2 regions of the Paenibacillus sp. NRS-1781 genome follow, and region 1 is predicted to be linked to the other one. Evidence: predicted binding sites of a transcription regulator. Region 1 holds the regulator's gene; the other holds the start of a gene.

Region 1 (10,559 bases):
TTTGGCAAAAATCATACGGCCCGCAGAGGTCTGAAGTACACTCGTAACCAACACCTCCATCAGAGAACCGATGTAGTCACGACCGCCTTCCACAACGATCATTGTACCATCATCCAGATAGGCCACACCTTGCCCATGCTCCTTACCATCTTTGATAATCTGCACCATAATTTCCTCACCGGGCAGCACTACAGGCTTCACTGCATTTGCCAGGTCATTAATATTCAGTACCGATACACCTTGAAGCTCACACACCTTATTCAGGTTAAAATCGTTCGTTACCACCTTACCCTGTAGCACCTTTGCCAGCTTGACCAATTTGCTGTCGACCTCTGAAATCTCCTCAAAATCGCCTTCGTAAATCAATACATTTACATCCAACTCTTTTTGGATTTTATTCAAAATATCCAGACCTCGCCGCCCGCGGTTACGCTTGAGCAAATCCGACGAATCTGCAATATGCTGAAGCTCCTCCAGCACAAATTCGGGAATAACAATCGTTCCTTCGATAAAACCAGTCTTGCAAATATCCGCAATACGCCCGTCTATAATAACACTGGTGTCCAAAATTTTATGTTCCTCCAGCTTGCGTTCTTCCACGCCCGTACCTCGACCAAAAAAACCCGAACTCCAAAATGAGGACAGCTCGTCCCGCTTTTCCAGTCCGACCATCAATCCCACATATCCGCATACGATGGTAACGGCCGTTTGAATCAGTTGACCTGGTGCCCCCAGCCATGACAAGAGCGGGTAAACCGCTAAGGAAAGGATCAAGCCCACCGCTAATCCAATCGCACCTGCCATCATCTCGTTCATCGGAATCCGTACCAAACCTTCGATTCCCTGTTGTAATCGATTGGCCACAGCTGTTCCGGCAAGTGAGCATCCAGCCATAAACAACACAGCTCCCGCAACCATCCAAACAGCCATTCCCATTAAAGAACCATCACTCAACCAATCGGGCAACCATGATACGATACCTCCTACCCGATGGTATAACGTATAGCCGAACCACGCTCCGCACAAACCTGTAAAAGTTAAAATAGCCTTTCTCCACATCGAGTCTCTATACCTCCTTTGTTTTCTGTTCATATACCCTGTATTTATTGGATATACACCACTTTCCTTACCAGTATGATCCAATTTTCACCCGACTAACCCTATGTATTTGATTTTTATGCATAAAAAAAGCATTTATTTCCCTGAATGATCCAAGGAAATAAATGCTTAATTGTTTTTTCGCTTAATACTAATGCTGTGAATGACGATATTGATCATCCTGTTCTTCCTGAGTGGAGCGTCCCCGACCGCGCCCACGTCTACGTGACAGCTTACGGATATTAAGTTTCATGCCATACAAAGCATACAGCACCAACGGTACGAAAATCAGCTTCGATAATTGATCCGGGAATTTAACCGCCAGTACAACGGCAACAACCACAACCCATGGAGCGATCCAGATCGCTTTCTTTGGAAGACCCACTTTTTTTAAGTTCGGATATTTCATTGAGCTGACCATCAAATAAGAGACGAGCAACATTGCAATCGACATGTATAACAGGGAAATATCGTTATGGAATAAGGACAAAGTGGCTAACACACCACCTGCTGCCGGAATCGGCAAGCCTGTAAAATAACCCGGTACACCGGGACGTACATTAAAACGAGCCAAACGTAACGCTCCGCACATCGGAAAAATAGCCGTAACCGTCCAGGCCAAAGCCGAGTTAGCATCATGAAAAGCAACCATGTACATAATAACTGCGGGAGCTACACCAAAAGATATCATATCTGATAAGGAGTCCAGTTCTTTACCGAATTCGCTCTGGGCATTCAACGCCCGGGCCACTCGTCCATCCAGTCCGTCCAACAGCATGGCGACAATAACCATAATAGCGGCAAGACTGTATTTTCCATCTACGGCCAATAAAATGGCGATCATTCCGAGAAACAAGTTACCCAAGGTAAACATGTTCGGAATTGACTTGGTAATCATCTCTTCACCTCAATATATGAATTGTTCCATTATAATCCTTTCACTGTATTACATTTACATCTGTCTGTCAATGAAAACCTGTTCCTGCAATCGTTTGAGTCCCTCTTTAATGGTACGTGCACGGACTTCTCCAATGCCATCCACTTCATCCAGTTCTTCAATCGTCGCTGTCATGACATGCGGAAACCGTCCAAACCGCTCCACCAGATTATGAATAATTACATTCGGTAGACGCGGTATTTTGTTCAGCACCCGATAGCCGCGCGCCACGATATATTCTTCTGATGTCGCAGCCGAAGACGGGTAACCCAGCAAACGCACAATATGATTCACATCCAGTAGCTCGTCGTCCGTGGAACGCTTGAGCCCCAAAATAATTCCACGGATTTTCTCATCGCTATCGTCTTTGGCATAATCCTTATACAGCAGCCAAGCCTCTTCCTCAATATTACTGACAAGCTCATCCATCTGCATGCTAATCAAACGGCCCTCATTCCCAAGCTCGTTGATAAATCGTTTGATTTCCATTTTGATGCGCAACACCATTTCAATCCGTTGGATCACATTTACGACCTCGGGCATAGTCACCAACTCTTCAAATTCAGATGCCGTCAAATTCGTTGAGGCTTGCCCCAACACGGATCTATACTTTTCCAGCGTCTGAATGGCCTGATTAGCTTTCGTTAAAATAACCCCGATTTCCTTGAGCGCATATCGCAACGTTCCCTGGTATAACGTAATAATATTACGCCGCTGAGAAATGGACACGACCAACTTGCCAGTTTGCTTGGCAACCCGCTCCGCTGTCCGGTGCCGAATTCCCGTTTCAATTGATGAGATGGAAGAGTCGGGAATCAGTTGCGTATTTGCGTATAATATCCGTTTCAGATCCTCACTCAGTATGATTGCGCCGTCCATCTTAGCCAGTTCATACAAATAGTTCGGCGAAAAATCACAGTTAATCGAGAAGCCGCCGTCCACGACCTCCATTACCTCCGGGCTATAGCCAACGACCAGAAGAGCGCCCGTTTTGGCGCGCAACACGTTTTCCAGTCCGTCGCGAAAGGGAGTTCCCGGTGCCACAAGCCGCAGCAAATCATTCATTTTATCCAGTTGGCTCGCTTCTTTCATTCTCATTGCCCCCTAATCTAATGCGGCTGCCAATGCATCTGCCACCGTTCCTACTCCTACAATTTGTATCCCTTTCGGATGCGTCCAGCCCTTCAGACTCTTCTCCGGCATAATCACCCGTTTAAAACCCAACTTCTCCGCTTCCCGCACACGCTGCTCCGCTCTGGATACAGCACGCACCTCACCCGTCAGCCCCACCTCGCCAAAAATCACATCGTACGGCTTGGTAGGCGCATCTCGAAAACTGGAAGCAATACTCACCGCAATTGCCAGGTCCACCGCTGGTTCATCCAGCTTTACGCCTCCGGCCACATTTAGATACGCATCCTGATTTTGCAAAAACATGCCCATCCGCTTTTCCAACACGGCTATAATCAATCCCATTCGATGATGGTCAACCCCTGTACCCATTCGGCGTGGAGAAGGAAAATGCGTGGTCGCAATCAGCGCCTGTAGCTCAACCAATACAGGTCGTGTTCCTTCCATACTGGCGACAACAGTCGAACCAGCCACCCCCAGCGGTCGTTCGGACAGAAACAGCTCCGAAGGATTCGACACCTCACGCAAGCCGCTTTCAGCCATTTCAAAAATACCAATTTCATTCGTAGAACCAAAGCGGTTTTTAACTGCACGCAATAGCCGATACGTATGGTGACGCTCTCCTTCAAAATAAAGCACGCAATCGACCATATGTTCCAACAGACGCGGGCCTGCAATGGCCCCTTCCTTGGTCACATGTCCTACCAGCACCGTTGCAATACCTAATCCCTTGGCAATCCGCATAAAACGTGAAGTACACTCCCGCACCTGTGCTACACTCCCCGGCGCACTCGTTACCTCAGGTAAATATACAGTCTGGATAGAGTCAATCACCAGAAACTCCGGTTTCAAGCTGTCCACCGCTTCTTCAATCGTCTCCAAATTCGTCTCACATAATACGTATAGGTTGGGAGACAAGGCACCTAGACGGTCTGCACGCAGCTTCGTCTGACGGACTGATTCCTCACCTGACACATACAGCACCTTTAAACCGGTTAAGGCCAGCTCATTCGATGTCTGTAGCATAAGCGTAGATTTTCCAATCCCTGGATCACCGCCCACCAGAACCAGTGAACCTGGCACCACGCCTCCCCCGAGCACGCGATTCAATTCGCCAATACCCGTCAAAATTCGCGCTTCTTTGCCACTCTCCACCTCGATAATAGGGAGCGGTTTATCTTTTGTGCTATGAGTAAGAAGGGAAGAACCCATTCCTTGAGTTTTTACAACGCTTTCCGTTTCCTCCACCATGGAATTCCATGCCTGGCATCCGGGACATTTTCCATACCATTTGGGCGATTCATAACCGCACTCCGTACAGGAAAATTTAGTTTTCACTTTAGCCATACTTTGCTCCTTGGCTCCTTATTTGACAACGATCAATGTCGGATTATCTTCACACAGCTCGGAAAGAGCTGTAACAATAAAAGTTTACCATTGAAGCTTGGCGGACGTAAAGCGGTATCACAAACTTTTCCAAAGCTCTTATCCGACCTCTCCACAGTACTTATACACAAAAAGGGTGCCCTCGCCATAGCTTTTCAGCCTGCGTGACACCCTTTCGGACCTCTTTTATTGTGTTAACCTAGCATACCTCTGTCTTTTTTGGGCAAAAGCCGATGATTATCGTTAACTTTTATGGCCTGCTCATGACTTCGCGGATACGTTATCCTTTTTCGTAACGCTCAATGCACCGTTCTCCTCATCAATAAAGAGAGAATCACCTTTAGTGATATTACCCGACAGCAACTCCTCGGACAGACGGTCCTCGATATGCTTCTGGATTGCACGACGCAATGGACGCGCACCATACGCCGGATCAAAGCCTTCCTTCGCAAGGAATGCCTTAGCCTTGTCTGTCAATTCAAAGTCCACCCCATACTCATTCAGACGCTTACGCAGCTCTTCGGACATGAGGGACACGATTTCGGCAATGTGTTTTTCTTCGAGAGAATGGAAAACGATAATTTCATCAATCCGGTTCAAGAACTCGGGACGGAAGCTTTTCTTCAGTTCATCCATCACTTTGCCCTTCATGTTATCATAATCCGCTCCAGCGTCCACAACAGCTGTAAAACCGAGCGTGGAGTTACGTTTGATCGCCTGTGCACCCACATTGGATGTAAGGATGATGAGTGTGTTGCGGAAATCGACAACACGACCTTTGGAATCCGTCAGACGTCCGTCTTCCAGCACTTGGAGAAGAATGTTGAACACTTCTGGATGTGCTTTTTCAATCTCATCCAGCAGTACGACGGAGTAAGGTTTACGACGTACCTTCTCAGTCAATTGGCCGCCTTCTTCATATCCAACATATCCTGGAGGCGCTCCTACCAGACGGGACGTGGAATGCTTCTCCATGTATTCGGACATATCGATTCGGATAACCGCATTTTCATCTCCGAACATGGATTCAGCCAACGCGCGTGCCAGCTCAGTTTTACCAACCCCGGTTGGACCGAGGAAAATAAAGGAGCCGATTGGACGTTTCGGATCTTTCAGTCCGGCACGTGCCCGACGAATAGCGCGGCTAACTGCCTTAACTGCTTCATCCTGCCCAATGACCCGCTCATGCAGCAATTCTTCCATGTTCAACAAGCGATGCGTTTCTTCCTCTTTCAGCTTGCTAACCGGAACACCTGTCCAGATCGCAACGACCTGAGCAATATCCTCTGGTGTTACTTCGGAATCTGTACGTCCCTGTTGCTCTTTCCATTGGTTTTTCGTAACATCCAACTCTTCACGAATTTTCTGCTCTGTATCACGCAATGCAGCCGCCTTTTCGAACTCTTGGCTTTGTACTGCCGAATCCTTTTCCTTACGGATATCTTCCAGACGGTTTTCCAGCTGTTTCAGGTTTGGCGGTACCGTATAGGAATTCAGCCTTACCTTGGAACCTGCTTCATCAATAAGGTCAATTGCTTTATCCGGCAGGAAGCGGTCGGTGATATAACGATCTGACAATTTTACTGCCGCTTCAATGGCTTCATCCGTAATTTTCACGCGGTGATGCGCTTCATAACGATCACGCAGGCCATACAAGATTTGAATAGCTTCTTCTGGAGAAGGCTGATCTACCGTAATCGGCTGGAAGCGACGTTCCAAAGCAGCATCCTTCTCAATATATTTGCGGTATTCGTCCAGTGTTGTCGCACCGATGCATTGCAGCTCGCCACGTGCCAAAGCAGGCTTTAAAATGTTGGAGGCATCAATGGCACCTTCAGCTCCACCAGCACCAATCAGCGTATGCAGCTCATCAATGAACAATACGATGTTTCCTGCTTGACGAATCTCGTCCATAATCTTTTTCAAACGATCCTCAAATTCACCACGATATTTAGTGCCTGCTACCACAGAGCCCATATCGAGTGTCATTACGCGCTTGTCGCGCAACGTTTCGGGAATCTCATTGGCAATAATTTTTTGCGCCAATCCTTCGGCAATTGCTGTTTTACCTACTCCTGGCTCACCGATCAGCACCGGATTGTTCTTTGTACGGCGGCTGAGCACCTGAATTACACGTTCAATTTCCTTACTGCGCCCAATGACAGGGTCCAGGTTGTTTTCCTTCGCAGATGCCGTCAAATCACGTGCCAAGCTGTCCAGCGTTGGTGTGCTGACATTAGCTGGAGCACCATGATGGCTGGAAACAGCCTCACTGCTGCCGAGCAATTGAAGGACTTGCTGACGAGCTTTATTCAGGCTGATACCCAGGTTATTCAGTACACGGGCTGCTACACCTTCCCCTTCACGTATAAGACCAAGCAAAATATGCTCCGTACCTACATAGGTATGGCCCAGCTTACGAGCTTCATCCATAGACAGCTCGATGACCTTTTTGGCGCGTGGAGTATAGGCAATGTTCGTCGGTTGTTCTTGACCGCGTCCAATCAGCGTTTCCACTTCATCCTGAATTTTTTCCAGTCCCAGTCCTAAACCAACCAAGGCTTTCGCTGCAATTCCTTCACCTTCACGAATGAGGCCAAGCAAAATGTGCTCTGTGCCAATGTTGTTGTGTCCCAATCGAACAGCTTCTTCCTGAGCCAAGGCAAGCACTTTTTGTGCGCGTTCCGTAAATCTTCCAAACATCATATATCCTGCACCTCCACAGTGTGTATTTCAGATCATTCTATATATTAAAGGGTTGTGCCTAATTTTTGCCGGATCAGCTTCGCCCGGTACATATCGCGCTCATCGGTGTTCATTTTATCACCAAAGCTTTTTTGCAGAAATCCGGGTTGCGTCATCACATTCAGCTCATTCATCGCTGAGGTGGATGGACGCTCCAAAATCCCCAAGTCCACGCCAAGACGTACATCAGACAACCGCTGTGCGGCCTCCTTGGATTCAAGTACCGCTGCATATGACAAAATACCGAATGAACGCATCACCCGATCTGTAATCCGCAGTATGGACTCATCCATCAGTCGTTCCCTGGCGGAACGTTCATGCTCTATAATTTGCAGTACAACGCCATGCAGATTTTCGATAATTTCCGCTTCGGTCTGTCCCAGTGTAATCTGATTGGATACCTGAAACAGATTGCCGACCGCTTCGCTTCCTTCACCATAAATACCGCGAACGGTAAGACCTACCTGTGATACAGCGGATAAAATTCGATTAATCTGATGAGTCATAACCAATGCGGGCAGATGCATCATCACCGAAGCTCTCATCCCTGTGCCAACATTTGTCGGACAACTGGTCAGAAAGCCTCTACGATCATCAAATGCATAATCGACATGCGCCTCAAATGCATCATCAATAACCGTAGCACGTTCCCAAGCTTCTCTAACCTGACATCCCGGATATAAGCACTGGATACGCAGATGATCCTCCTCGTTTATCATAACACTAACCGATTCATCATCGCTAATCAAAACAGCGCCGTTACGAGATTCGTTCGCCAAATTAGGGCTAATCAAATGCTTCTCAACCAGTACCTGCTTGTCGATCTCATCCAACTCGGATATTTTCAGGGTATGAAAGGTACCAAAGCGGCCTAAATCATCATACTGAAGGATATCCGTCAAGCGTTGAAGTGCTTCTTCCGACTGCTGGTTGGTAGCAAGTATCGGAAAAGGCAGATGCTGCAAGTTACGCGCAATTCTCACCCGGCTGCTAATGACAATCTCCGAATCCGCAGCTTCACCACGCATCCAATCACTTAGCGGCTTTTCCGTAAATCGGATATTGGGCATTACGCATTCCCTCCTACTCTTCACAAACTTTACTCTTCAGTTATTTCTTTTTCAAGCTTTCTGATTTGATCCCTAAGCTCAGCGGCAGACTCGAATTCTTCCTGTACAATATGCTGTTGCATCTCTTTTTTCAGATCATCAATTTGCCGTTTAACCTTCAATCGGCCTCCGGTGCGAACCGGAACCTTGCCCACATGGCTCGTACTGCCATGCACACGCTTGAACAAAGGGTCAAGGCGGCTATCAAAATATTGGTAGCACGACGGACACCCAAAGCGCCCCAGCTTACTGAACTGTGCATAAGTCATACCGCAATCCTTGCATTGCAGATTTTGCGGACCGCTATGGCCTGGCGACTGGCTCTTTGTGCTGGATTCAAAATCCAGCATACCCGACAACAAGCTATGAATTGAAAAGCCGTTAGGTGTACCAGGGATCATCTCCCCTTTTTCCTTCGCACACGTCTCACAAATATGAAACTCTGTCTTTTCGCCATTCACAATTTTGGTGAAATGCAAAGTTGCCAGCCGTATATTACATTCTTGGCACAGCATAAAAGCACCTCCTTCAGCGTCGGGATTTTTACAAATCCCTACATCTAAATCTTAAATCACACGCTATCTGGCCACCAGCAACGAAATTAGCATAGCCTTAAGCAACCTTGCCCGTAGCTGGTCACGATAGGGAAGTTTCAGCAATAATGTGTCCCTTGATAAAGCAGCCTTCATTAAACTAGCTTCCCTTTTACTTAAAAATTGTGCTTCTTCCAGCTGATAAATCAGCCCTTCCGCTGCCGATTGGCTAATTTCCTCTCCAATGCTTTGATGGAGATGTGTATGAATCGCATGTTGAGCAGGCAGTTGAATTCGCTGAATGCGAATGTAACCCCCACCACCGCGTTTGCTTTCCACCACATAGCCTTTTTCCAGCGTAAAACGGGTACTGATTACATAATTAATTTGCGACGGCACGCAGGAAAAGCGGTCAGCCAAATCATTGCGCTGAATTTCCACTAAACCTTTGGGACTTTCCAGCAATATGCTCTTCAAATATTGTTCAATAATATCGGAAACATTGCGCATTTCATCATCCTCCACTAACGGAAACGCAAATATTCAGTACATTTCACGCTCCACAGAGTCCGCCGTATATTGAACTTAACCAAACGGTAAAGTCACGAATCTAAGCCAGTATTGAGGCCAATTAGCCCTCCTACCTCACTTAAAAACACCCGTTTAGTTTCTAGTGTGACCTTTATTCGTAATAAATCATACACCTACCCTCATGCTCATGAGATTACAGTGACGTTTATCTACAAATCAGGTCTGTCTTTGCATGCTGTGTTAGGGTCAATGTATTGCATACGGCTAAAAACTCAGCGTATTCACACCAATCAAAAGAAGCGTGATAGGCTCCATTGACTTTGACTTTCTTTGACTATATTCACATTATAGCACAAAATATATTTTTGCCAAGGGGTCAATATCATTTTCCGCAATCTAATTATGTTTTATACAATACAAGAAAAACTCTTCCCTTTACGGAAAGAGTTCTGAAAAAATGTCGTTAAAATCATCCACACCTCATGCAAGGTATTTAAGACAGACTTCCTAAAAAATGAAGGCTCAAGAACATTTAAGAGCATTACCAATTAGAAAAAATCCAGCAGGAGTGTTTGTTTTACCGGTATTACACGTTCTAATGCAGACACAGACTCACCGCGCCCTGTAATACGACTCCACTTATGCAGATCATCAGGCCGCTGATAGCCAAGCATCAGGGTGGTCAGCGACTGGATTCCCACACTCAAGTCAGCTTCTATGCCGTCCTCAGAAGAACTGCTTGAATCCACTCTGTCCAAATGTCCTTGCCCTTCCGCGTTGACCGTTAATGTCCATATTCCTTCATTCCATGGAGCATAATGGTCTGTCAGATGTAAGGTCAAACGTGTTTCCTCTCCAATGGCCTCAAAAGGATATTTCTCCACAAAAGCAGCTGCATCAACAATACGGCCCATAAAATAAGGCACTGTTTCCTGCTGAATTCGTGGATCATCTAGCAGAAATGGCAGATTGTCATCGGCCGGAATGTAAATGAATTTACCCTGGGTTACCATCGAATCATGATTTGCAAAATACGTCCACAACGCCCGCCGTGCCGTCTCATTAAGATATACCAGTTCGTCGCAATTC
Region 2 (10,559 bases), on a different contig from region 1:
GGTTGAAACAAAAGCCACTGGATATTACGGCTATTGTTACAGTCGCTGACGATGGCGGAAGCTCCGGGATATTGCGCAGTGAGCTGCAAATGCCCCCTCCGGGGGATATTAGAAATGTACTGACTGCACTGGCTGATGTAGAGCCGGTGATGTCCGATATGCTGAAATACCGCTTCGGCGCAGGATCAGGCTTGGCAGGCCATAGTCTGGGCAACCTGATTTTAGCGGCGATGACCGATATATCGGGAGATTTTGTGACGGCGGTGCGTGAGCTTAGCCGTGTATTTGCTGTACGGGGGCGTGTGCTGCCGGCGGCTGAAGAAGGCGTTGTGCTGAGTGCCGAAATGGAGGATGGCACGGTGGTTACCGGTGAATCCAAAATTCCGGAAGCGGGCGGCAGAATCAAACGTGTTTTTCTTGAACCGACTCACGTGGAGCCGTTGCCTGAGGCTGTAGAGGCCATTAATGAAGCCGATGCGATCCTGATTGGTCCTGGCAGTCTGTACACCAGCATTTTGCCCAACCTGCTCGTACCGAAGCTTGCAGAGGCTGTAGTGAAATCTGACGCCATCAAAATATTCGTCTGCAACGTTATGACTCAGCCGGGCGAAACGGATGGATATACCGTGGGAGACCACTTGCAGGCTATTTATGAACATGTAGGGCATCAATTGTTTGATTATGTAATCGTCAATAATGGAGAAATTCCGCCTCAAGTACAGGAAATGTATGCCGAGCAGGGAGCCAAGCCAGTTCAAGTAGATATGGGAGAGCTGACTGACCGGGGCTATAAAGTGGTTGCAGATACGCTTGTTCTGTTCCGCACCTATTTACGGCACGATGCCGACAAACTGAGCCAGCACATTTACCAATTGGTACAAAACTGGATATTAAGAAGGAGGTGAGTCCCTTGTCCTTTGCGGCACAAACAAAAAAAGAGCTTACGATGATCGAGAGCCAGCCCTGCTGTGAAAAAGCAGAATTATCTGCACTCATACGTATGCTCGGGTCCGTCCAGCTGTCCAATAAAAGGGTGATATTGGATGTATCCACAGAAAATGCCGCGATTGCAAGGCGGATTTACTCCTTGATCAAAAAGCATTTTCAAGTTCATATCGAGCTGCTTGTACGGAAAAAAATGCGTCTGAAAAAAAATAACGTGTACATTGTCCGCATTCCAAGCGGTGTACAAGAGCTGTTGAAGGATCTTTACATTGTATCAGAAGGGTTCTTGTTCACGGACGGGATTAATCGGGATATCATTCGGAAAAACTGTTGTAAGCGGGCTTATTTGCGTGGCGCTTTTATGGCAGGTGGGTCTGTGAACAATCCAGAGGGATCGTCTTATCATCTGGAGATTTCCTCGATGTATGAGGAGCATTGCCAGGCACTGGTCGATCTGGCGAATGAGTTTCATCTGAATGCCCGCTGCATTGAGCGAAAAAAAGGCTTTATTCTCTACATCAAGGAAGGCGAAAAGATCATTGAGCTACTCAGCATCATTGGGGCGCATCAGGCTTTGTTCAAATTTGAGGATGTCCGCATTATGCGTGATATGCGCAATTCCGTAAACCGGATTGTTAATTGCGAAACGGCTAATCTGAACAAGACGATTGGAGCTGCTGTCCGGCAAATTGAGAATATAAAGTTGCTGGAGAGGGAAGTCGGTCTGGATACGCTGCCAGATAAGCTGCGTGAAGTGGCGGAAATACGTCTGGCTCATCCTGACTTAAATTTGAAAGAAGTCGGGGAAATGCTCAAAGGGGTCGTGAGTAAATCGGGTGTCAACCATCGGCTTCGTAAAATTGACGAGATGGCTGACAAAATCAGGGGAGAAAACGGCCTGATTCCTTAAAAGGAGTGTCTGTGGGGCTTCAGCCCCGGATTTTTTAGTTTTTTTTCTAGTGTCTGTCCCGGGTTAATGTTATAATGTGATAAATAAAATGGAGTAAGTAGTGTCCAGATTTATTTGATGAGGGGGAAAGCTGACATGTCAAAACATCCAGTAGTTGTACGCTTGAAAACAGGACTGCACGCCAGACCTGCTGCGTTGTTCGTACAGGAAGCAAATAAATATTCATCTGAGATTTTTGTGGAAAAAGAAGACAAAAAGGTTAATGCCAAGAGTATTATGGGTATTATGAGCCTTGCCATCAGTACAGGAACTGAAATTAACATTAGTGCTGAAGGTGCGGACGCCGAGCAGGCTGTAAACGCTTTAGTAAATCTGGTTAGTAAAGTAGAGCTGGAAAATCAATAAACAAACATTTGCTTTGTGATATGGTAAATGCTCTTAGTGAAAAGCCCCTTTGGGGGCTTTTTTTGTACCCGAAAAAACAGAGTGGGCAATCCCCTGTTGGGCTGCTACAATGTGGTCTCTTTGAATATCGGCGCTGTGTTTAGCCCAAGATAAAAGAAATTTACATTCTGTGATGGTACTCTGTTTCGAAAATGTGGTGCCTAACTGCAACCTTTTCCCTTAGTTTCCGTCTGGAAGGTACACACATCATCAAGAAAAGAGGGCGAATATGATGAAGCATTGGACAAAAGCTGCAAATACAGCAGTTCTGGCAGGAGCATTATTGGCAGGAGTAGTAGCGGGAGGATTATGGACAGGAACAGATCGTGCCTATGCCGCGTCAACATCTACGACGGTAAGCAGTGTAATTAATGTGAGTGGCAGCGGGGAAGTATTGGTTAAACCCGATATTGCCTATTTATCCATCGGCGTACAATCTGAAGGAAATACAGCAGCCGCTGCCCAAAAAGCCAACGCCGTTAAAATAAGTAAGGTCACACAATTACTGAAAGAAAAGTGGAACATCAGTGCAGACGACATTCAGACGAGCCAGTTCTACGTGCAGCCTAACTATACCTATGACGAAAAACAGGGACAGAAGCTCAAAGGCTACATTGCCAACCATACGCTTTCCGTCAAGTACCGTAATTTGGATAAAATCGGTCAGTTACTGGATGAGGCTACACTGTCTGGAGCGAACAACGTGGATAATGTACGTTTTTCGGTAGAAAATTCCTCAGCTTATGAAGAAGAAGCGATTGCCAAGGCGTTGGGGAATGCTCAATCCAAAGCCAGTGCTGTAGCCAAGGCAACCAAACGTGGGCTTGGAAATCTCTTGAATGTAACGGTAGAGGGGGGAGATGCCCAAATCTTCACACAACGTGAGGCTGCTATGAGTAAGGCACTCATGGATACAAGTGGTGGAACAGAGATACAGTCTGGTCAAGTGACTGTGAAAGTCCAAGTGTCGGCACAATACGAATTGAACTAACGTACAGATGATAACGAAGCCACAAGCGCCCTGCTTTTTATTTGCAGGATGGCTTGCTGGCTTTTTTTATATGCCGAAACTATTTTGTCATGAGTCTGTAACGGCTGGCGCCTACTAGATGTACAGATTGAAATCGGGGAGTGTACAGATTGTAAACTACGAACATAGGGGTATAGATATAATAAGTAAAGTAATCAACACACTTAGGTTACACACATCTATAACAGGAGGAATATTTTAATATGAATAAGTATACGAAAAAATGGGGCTCTGCACTGCTAGCAGCGGGAATTTTAGCAGGAGTCGCAGTTGTTCCCGTTTCCTATATCGAGGCTGCTTCATCCAAACAACAGGCTACAGCACAGCCACCAGGTGTTTCTATCCAATGGAATGGTAAAACGTTGGCCACCAATGGAATTCAGGTGAACGGAAGCACATTGATTCCCGTAGCAGCGCTGCGCGACAGCCTAGGAATTCCGGTAAGCTATGATACCAAAACAGCGACATATACTGTAGGCAGCGGTTACAATATTCTTTACATCATGTCCCCTTCCTCCGATGGTTCCTATGTCAATGTCAATGGAATAAGCACACGCAACATGAGCGCCAAACAGATCGCCGGGAAGCTGTACATTCCTATGAGTCTGCTGAAAGACTATCTGGGTATTGATGCTCAGTGGAATGCAGCTCAGAAAACAGTGGTGTTAAGCAAAAGCCAGCTGAATCCGATCACGATTATGTCCCAATCTCTTCCGGCTTCGAGTGACTCTAAGGTGAACTACAAGGTCAACTATCCGCAAATCAGTAATAGCCAGTTGAATGCCGAAGCTCAGCAGGCGATTAACGGTGTGCTTAAAAAACATGCGGAAGAAATGCTGGCGGCAGGCAAAAAGCAAGTGGCTGAGGGAGGCGCTACAGCGCAAAGGCCGTATGAGTTTGGCAATGATTTTGCAATTGCCTATAACAAGGGTGGTATTTTAAGTGTAATTATGCAGGATTATTCGTATACAGGTGGTGCGCATGGCATGGCCGCCCGTAAAGGGTATACGTTCTCGCTGTCCGATGGCAAACAGCTTCAATTGCCTGACGTGCTGAAAGCTAGCCCAAATTATAAAAAGTTCCTCAATAGTGACCTGAAGAAAAAAATGGATGCACTTCAGGCTGACGCAGGAGGTTTCGGCGGATTTAAGGAGCTTGCAGCTAATCCGAATTTTTATGTAACCAATAGTGGGTTGACGCTTGTTTTTGATCTATACGAATATACACCATATGCGTATGGTATTCCTGAGTTCACCTACACGTTTAGCCAACTGTTACCTCAAGGTGGTAAGCCTTTCGTGAAACAGAATCCATAGTACAAATGGATAATAGTTGGAATATCTGTACACAAAAGAATAGTAAACGAAAAAAGCTGCCTATCGGATGCGAACATCCAGGGCAGCTTTTTTCGTTACTAGCTATTCAGAGGCCATAAGTCGTTCTCTTACACACCTTCTGGAGAGGAGCTAGTAAGCACTTTATCAATAATACCGTATTCCTTGGCATCATCAGCGGACATGAAATAATCACGGTCTGTGTCTTTTTCAATGCGCTCCAGTGGTTGGCCTGTGCGATCTGCGAGAATGCGGTTCAATTTGTCACGCATTTTCAGAATGCGGCGGGCGCGGATTTCGATATCCGTTGCCTGACCTTGTGCACCACCCAATGGTTGGTGAATCATGATTTCACTGTTTGGCAAAGCAAAACGTTTGCCCTTGGCACCGGCGTTCAACAAGAAAGCACCCATGGAAGCCGCCATACCTACACAAATCGTAGACACGTCAGGTTTAATGTATTGCATTGTATCGAATATGGCCATACCGGCTGTAATGGAACCGCCAGGGCTGTTAACATACAAGTGAATGTCTTTTTCAGGATCTTCGGCAGCCAAAAACAGCATTTGCGCAATAATAGAGTTGGCTACAGCGTCATTGACGTCCGAGCCCAACAAAATAATGCGATCCTTCAACAGTCTGGAATAAATGTCATAGGCGCGTTCGCCGCGGTTACTTTGTTCTACTACCATAGGAACATAGCTCACGTCAAAAAACCTCCCTTTAATATCGTTAATGGATTTGGTGGACATGCCGATTACACGTCCCTATTTATAAACTGTTACCGTATTAACCACATGATAAACAATTTCAAACAAAAAGTCAAAGAAAGTCAAACTATTAGTCAAAAAAAAGAGCCCTCTGCGCTCTTATTGGTTAAAACAGTATATAGAAGCATTTAAACATTCATATAAAATGGCGCGCCCGCGAGGAATCGAACCTCGATCTCAGGCTCCGGAGGCCTACGTCATATCCGTTGGACCACGGGCGCACAGCTAATTGGAAACAAAGATGATTATATGATATACGGCATTGAATTGCAAGCTTTTATTACGTGCGCATATTCACATAAAAAGTTGAGAAATATAGGTTCAGATAGACTTGCATGTGGAGCAAATATTGGGTAAGATATACGTGGGACTTAAAAAGTTAACCCGGGACGTTTTAAGACCAGTTAGTGATATAGCATTTAAGGGAAAGAACTTAGAAGTGTGCGGGAGTGGAAAGCATGCGAAAGATATTAGAAATACAGAAGCAGCTTCTGCCCGACCTCATGGATATTTTGAAAAAAAGGTACACAATCCTGCATCAGATTATGCTGTCCGATGTTATTGGACGCAGAACGCTGGCGGCTTCACTGAACATGACCGAGCGCGTGTTGCGCGCCGAAACCGATCTTCTTAAAGCCCAAGGGCTGATTGAGATTGAGAGTGTGGGCATGAAGGTGAGCAAAGCAGGACTGGATCTGCTGGAACAGCTGGAGCCGATTGCGAACAACTTGTTCGGTCTGTCCCAATTGGAGGATCAGATTCGTCTAGCCTATGGCTTGAGGAAGGTGGTTGTCGTTCCAGGGGATTCGGATGCTTCTCCTTTAACGAAGCAGGAGCTGGGCCGTGCTGGGGCAAAAGCGCTGCTGAGTGTTATGGACGACGAGGATGTGGTCGCCGTAACAGGTGGCACGACGATTGCCGACGTGGCGGACCAACTGACACTACCTGCTAATGGCCCACTTAAGGGCGGATGGTTCGTACCAGCACGTGGGGGTTTGGGAGAAAGCATGGAAATGCAGGCGAACACAATTGCTTCCACCATGGCTCGTAAGGTTGGCTCACAATACCGTCTGCTCCATGTACCGGATTTGCTCAGCAATCATGCTTACAACTCCCTGCTTGAAGATACGAATATTCAGGATATTTTAAGCCTGATTCGCGAGAGTCGGATCATCATTCACGGGATAGGCAACGCTATAGCAATGGCACGTAGACGCAAGCTCGACCCTGAAACCTTTGCCCAGATTAGCAGTGAGGGCGCGGTTGCCGAATCGTTTGGCTATTATTTTAACGAAGACGGCGTCGTTGTTCACAGAATGCTGACGCTTGGACTCCGTTTGGAGGATATCAGGCGTACCGAGACGGTTCTAGGCGTAGCTGGAGGTAAGAGCAAGGCGGCTGCTATTCATGCAGTGCTGCGTTTCGGGCAGGAAGATATTCTTGTCACCGACGAAGGCGCTGCTGCTGAAATTGTAAGCTATTATTTGAATGGTTGAACGGATTTATGAATTGTGTTGTCTTGACGGGCTTTCGGGTCTGTCTTGAATATATAAACTAAACGAACTTTGGGAGGAACTCACTCATGACAGTTAAAGTTGGTATTAACGGTTTCGGACGTATTGGACGCCTTGCTTTCCGCCGGATTCAAAACGTGGAAGGTATTGAAGTAGTAGCAATCAATGATTTGACAGATTCCAAAATGCTGGCACATCTGTTGAAATATGATACAACACAAGGTACTTTCCAAGGAGAAGTAGAAGTACACGATGGCTTCTTCAAAGTTAACGGTAAAGAAGTTAAGGTTTTGGCTAACCGCAACCCTGAAGAACTGCCTTGGGGAGACCTGGGTGTAGATATCGTTCTGGAATGTACAGGTTTCTTCACAACTAAAGAAGCTGCTGAGAAACATTTGAAAGGCGGCGCTAAAAAAGTTGTCATCTCCGCTCCAGCTACTGGCGACATGAAAACTGTCGTTTACAACGTAAACCATGAAATTCTGGACGGTACTGAAACTGTAATCTCCGGTGCTTCTTGCACAACAAACTGCTTGGCTCCTATGGCTAAAACTTTGCAAGACAAATTTGGTATCGTTGAAGGCCTGATGACTACAATTCATGCTTACACTGGCGACCAAAACACGTTGGATGCTCCACATGCTAAAGGCGACTTCCGTCGTGCTCGCGCTGCAGCTGAAAACATCATTCCTAACACAACTGGTGCTGCTAAAGCCATCGGTCTGGTAATTCCTGAACTGAAAGGTAAACTGGATGGCGCGGCTCAACGTGTACCAGTAGCAACTGGCTCCCTGACTGAGCTGGTAACTGTTCTGGAGAAAAACGTAACTGTTGAAGAAATCAACGCTGCGATGAAAGAAGCTTCCGATCCTGAAACTTACGGCTACACTGAAGACGAGATCGTTTCTTCCGACATCAAAGGTATCACTTTCGGTTCTTTGTTTGATGCAACTCAAACTAAAGTCCTGACTGTTGGCGACAAACAACTGGTGAAAACTGTAGCTTGGTATGACAATGAAATGTCCTACACTGCACAATTGATCCGTACGTTGGAATACTTCGCTAAATTGGCTAAATAAGAACAGTCTTATCGCGCAACATCATAGAGCGGAAACAGGTTATTGTTTCCGCTCTTTATATATCAAAATGTGCCTTAAATTCCTGTTTCGTAAAATTAAAAGGGTGCGGAGGAATATGGAGATGAACAAAAAGAGCGTACGTGATATAGAACTGAATGGAAAACGGGTGTTTGTTCGTGTAGATTTTAACGTTCCGGTTGAGGACGGTAAAATTACGGATGACAAGCGTATTCGTGAAACCTTGCCAACGATTAACTACCTGATTGAAAAAGGTGCAAAAGTTATTTTGGCGAGTCACTTTGGACGTCCAAAAGGTCAGGTTGTTGAATCTATGCGTCTGACTCCTGCTGGCGTGCGTTTGTCTGAACTGCTCAAAAAGCCTGTTGTTAAAGTGGATGATGCAGTTGGTGAGGCTGTTAAAGCGAAAGTGGCTGAACTGCAAAACGGCGATGTGCTGTTGCTTGAAAATGTACGTTTCTATCCAGGAGAAGAGAAAAATGATCCTGAACTGGCAAAGCAATTTGCTGAGCTGGCTGACATTTTCGTGAATGATGCATTTGGTGCAGCGCACCGTGCTCATGCTTCTACAGAAGGTATCGCGCATCTTCTTCCGGCTGTTTCCGGCTTGCTGATGGAGAAAGAATTGTCTGTAATCGGTAAAGCTCTTTCAAACCCGGATCGTCCTTTTACAGCCATTATCGGCGGCTCCAAAGTAAAAGACAAAATCGACGTGATTGACAACCTGCTGAACATTGCAGATAACGTAATCATTGGCGGCGGTTTGGCTTATACATTTTTTAAAGCTCAAGGTCATGAAGTGGGCCAATCCCTACTGGATGAATCCAAACTGGATGTAGCACTTGGATTTATCGAAAAAGCGAAGAAGCTCGGCAAAAACTTCTACCTTCCGGTAGATATCGTTATTTCTGACGATTTCAGCGCTACAGCGAACACGAACATTGTGGACATCGATGGTATTCCTGCAGATTGGGAAGGCGTGGATATCGGACCGGAAACACGTAAAATCTATGCAGATGTTATCAAAAACTCCAAATTGGTTGTTTGGAATGGACCAATGGGTGTATTTGAAATGGAGCCTTTTGCTGGCGGTACGCGTGAAGTAGCGGAAGCTTGTGCAACAACAGAAGCATACACCATCATTGGTGGCGGTGATTCTGCGGCTGCGGCCGAGAAATTCCACTTGGCTGACAAAATGGATCATATCTCTACTGGCGGCGGCGCATCCTTGGAATTTATGGAAGGCAAAGCACTTCCGGGTGTTGTTGCACTCAACGATAAGTAATCAAACGTACTGCGTATAATAAATGCTTTAGGGCACCTAATAGTTAGGAGTTGAAACCATTGAGAACACCGATTATCGCGGGTAACTGGAAGATGTTTAAAACCGTACCAGAAGCTAAAACTTTCATCGAAGAGATCAAAGGCAAAGCAGAGGTTGCAGGGGTGGAAAGCGTGATTTGCGCACCATTTACGAATCTTCCTGCTCTGGTTGAAGCAGTAAAAGGTACATCTATCAAAATCGGCGCACAAAACCTGCACTTTGCAGAAGACGGCGCATTTACAGGTGAAATCAGCGGCGGGATGCTGAAAGATCTGGGCGTAGATTACGTTGTGATCGGACACTCCGAGCGTCGTGAATATTTTAACGAAACAGACGAAACGGTGAACAAAAAGGTTCATGCGGCATTCCGCCACGACCTGACTCCGATCGTATGTGTAGGCGAAAAGCTGGAAGACCGTGAAGCCGGTCAAACCAAAGAGGTTGTAAAAGTGCAAACTGTAGCGGCTTTTGCTGGTTTGGCTAAAGATCAGGCTGCACAAGTGGTTGTTGCTTATGAGCCAATTTGGGCAATTGGAACAGGTAAATCCTCCACTTCGCAGGATGCGAATGAAGTTATTTCCTATATCCGTAGTTTGTTGAAAGAACTGTACGATGAAAATACTGCAAATGCTGTACGGATTCAGTATGGTGGCAGCGTGAAACCTGAAAATGTGGCTGAATATCTGGGCCAAAGCGACATCGACGGCGCACTTGTAGGTGGCGCTAGTCTTCAACCAGCGTCTTACATCGCGCTTGTTGAGGGGGCGAAGTAAGATGACAGTACCAAAACCGGTAGCCTTAATTATTATGGATGGATTCGGACTGCGCGAAACTGTGGAAGGCAATGCGGTTGCACAGGCGAACAAGCCGAACTACGACCAATACTTAAGACAATACCCTCATTCAACGCTTACAGCGTCTGGTGAAGCGGTAGGTCTGCCGGAAGGGCAAATGGGTAACTCCGAAGTCGGTCATCTGAACATCGGCGCAGGCCGGATTGTATATCAGAGTTTGACCCGCATTTCGAAGTCCATTCGCGAAGGCGAGTTCTTCCAGAATGAAACTTTACTTAAAGCAGTACAGCATGCCAAAAAGAACAACACGAAGCTTCATCTGTACGGACTTTTGTCTGATGGTGGTGTGCATAGCCATATTAGCCATCTGTTTGCTATGCTGGATCTGGCGAAAAAA

The links. The regulator CtsR, encoded in region 1, represses protease genes until heat stress. The targets are predictions, from matches to a motif close to ATGGTCAATAAAGGTCAAACA.
Region 2: a site for CtsR is predicted at 5,482-5,502, ahead of clpP (ATP-dependent Clp endopeptidase proteolytic subunit ClpP). Genes of this name have one in related genera too.

The regions. Positions count from the first base shown of each region.
Region 1 is NZ_JBITPI010000013.1:1,022-11,580, reverse strand. Features, by position in the region: gene ACIFO6_RS04295 (PIN/TRAM domain-containing protein) at 1-1,059, opposite strand, end outside; gene pssA (CDP-diacylglycerol--serine O-phosphatidyltransferase) at 1,250-1,996, opposite strand; gene disA (DNA integrity scanning diadenylate cyclase DisA) at 2,051-3,127, opposite strand; gene radA (DNA repair protein RadA) at 3,140-4,513, opposite strand; gene clpC (ATP-dependent protease ATP-binding subunit ClpC) at 4,814-7,258, opposite strand; gene ACIFO6_RS04270 (protein arginine kinase) at 7,303-8,367, opposite strand; gene ACIFO6_RS04265 (UvrB/UvrC motif-containing protein) at 8,397-8,921, opposite strand; gene ACIFO6_RS04260 (CtsR family transcriptional regulator) at 8,985-9,449, opposite strand; gene ACIFO6_RS04255 (GNAT family N-acetyltransferase) at 10,019-10,559, opposite strand, start outside.
Region 2 is NZ_JBITPI010000022.1:26,625-37,183, reverse strand. Features, by position in the region: gene ACIFO6_RS08385 (gluconeogenesis factor YvcK family protein) at 1-905, shown strand, start outside; gene whiA (DNA-binding protein WhiA) at 911-1,855, shown strand; gene ACIFO6_RS08375 (HPr family phosphocarrier protein) at 1,991-2,260, shown strand; gene ACIFO6_RS08370 (SIMPL domain-containing protein) at 2,532-3,290, shown strand; gene ACIFO6_RS08365 (PdaC/SigV domain-containing protein) at 3,533-4,645, shown strand; gene clpP (ATP-dependent Clp endopeptidase proteolytic subunit ClpP) at 4,774-5,370, opposite strand; tRNA gene ACIFO6_RS08355 (tRNA-Arg) at 5,580-5,654, opposite strand; gene ACIFO6_RS08350 (sugar-binding transcriptional regulator) at 5,892-6,929, shown strand; gene gap (type I glyceraldehyde-3-phosphate dehydrogenase) at 7,016-8,026, shown strand; gene ACIFO6_RS08340 (phosphoglycerate kinase) at 8,148-9,329, shown strand; gene tpiA (triose-phosphate isomerase) at 9,389-10,141, shown strand; gene gpmI (2,3-bisphosphoglycerate-independent phosphoglycerate mutase) at 10,143-10,559, shown strand, end outside.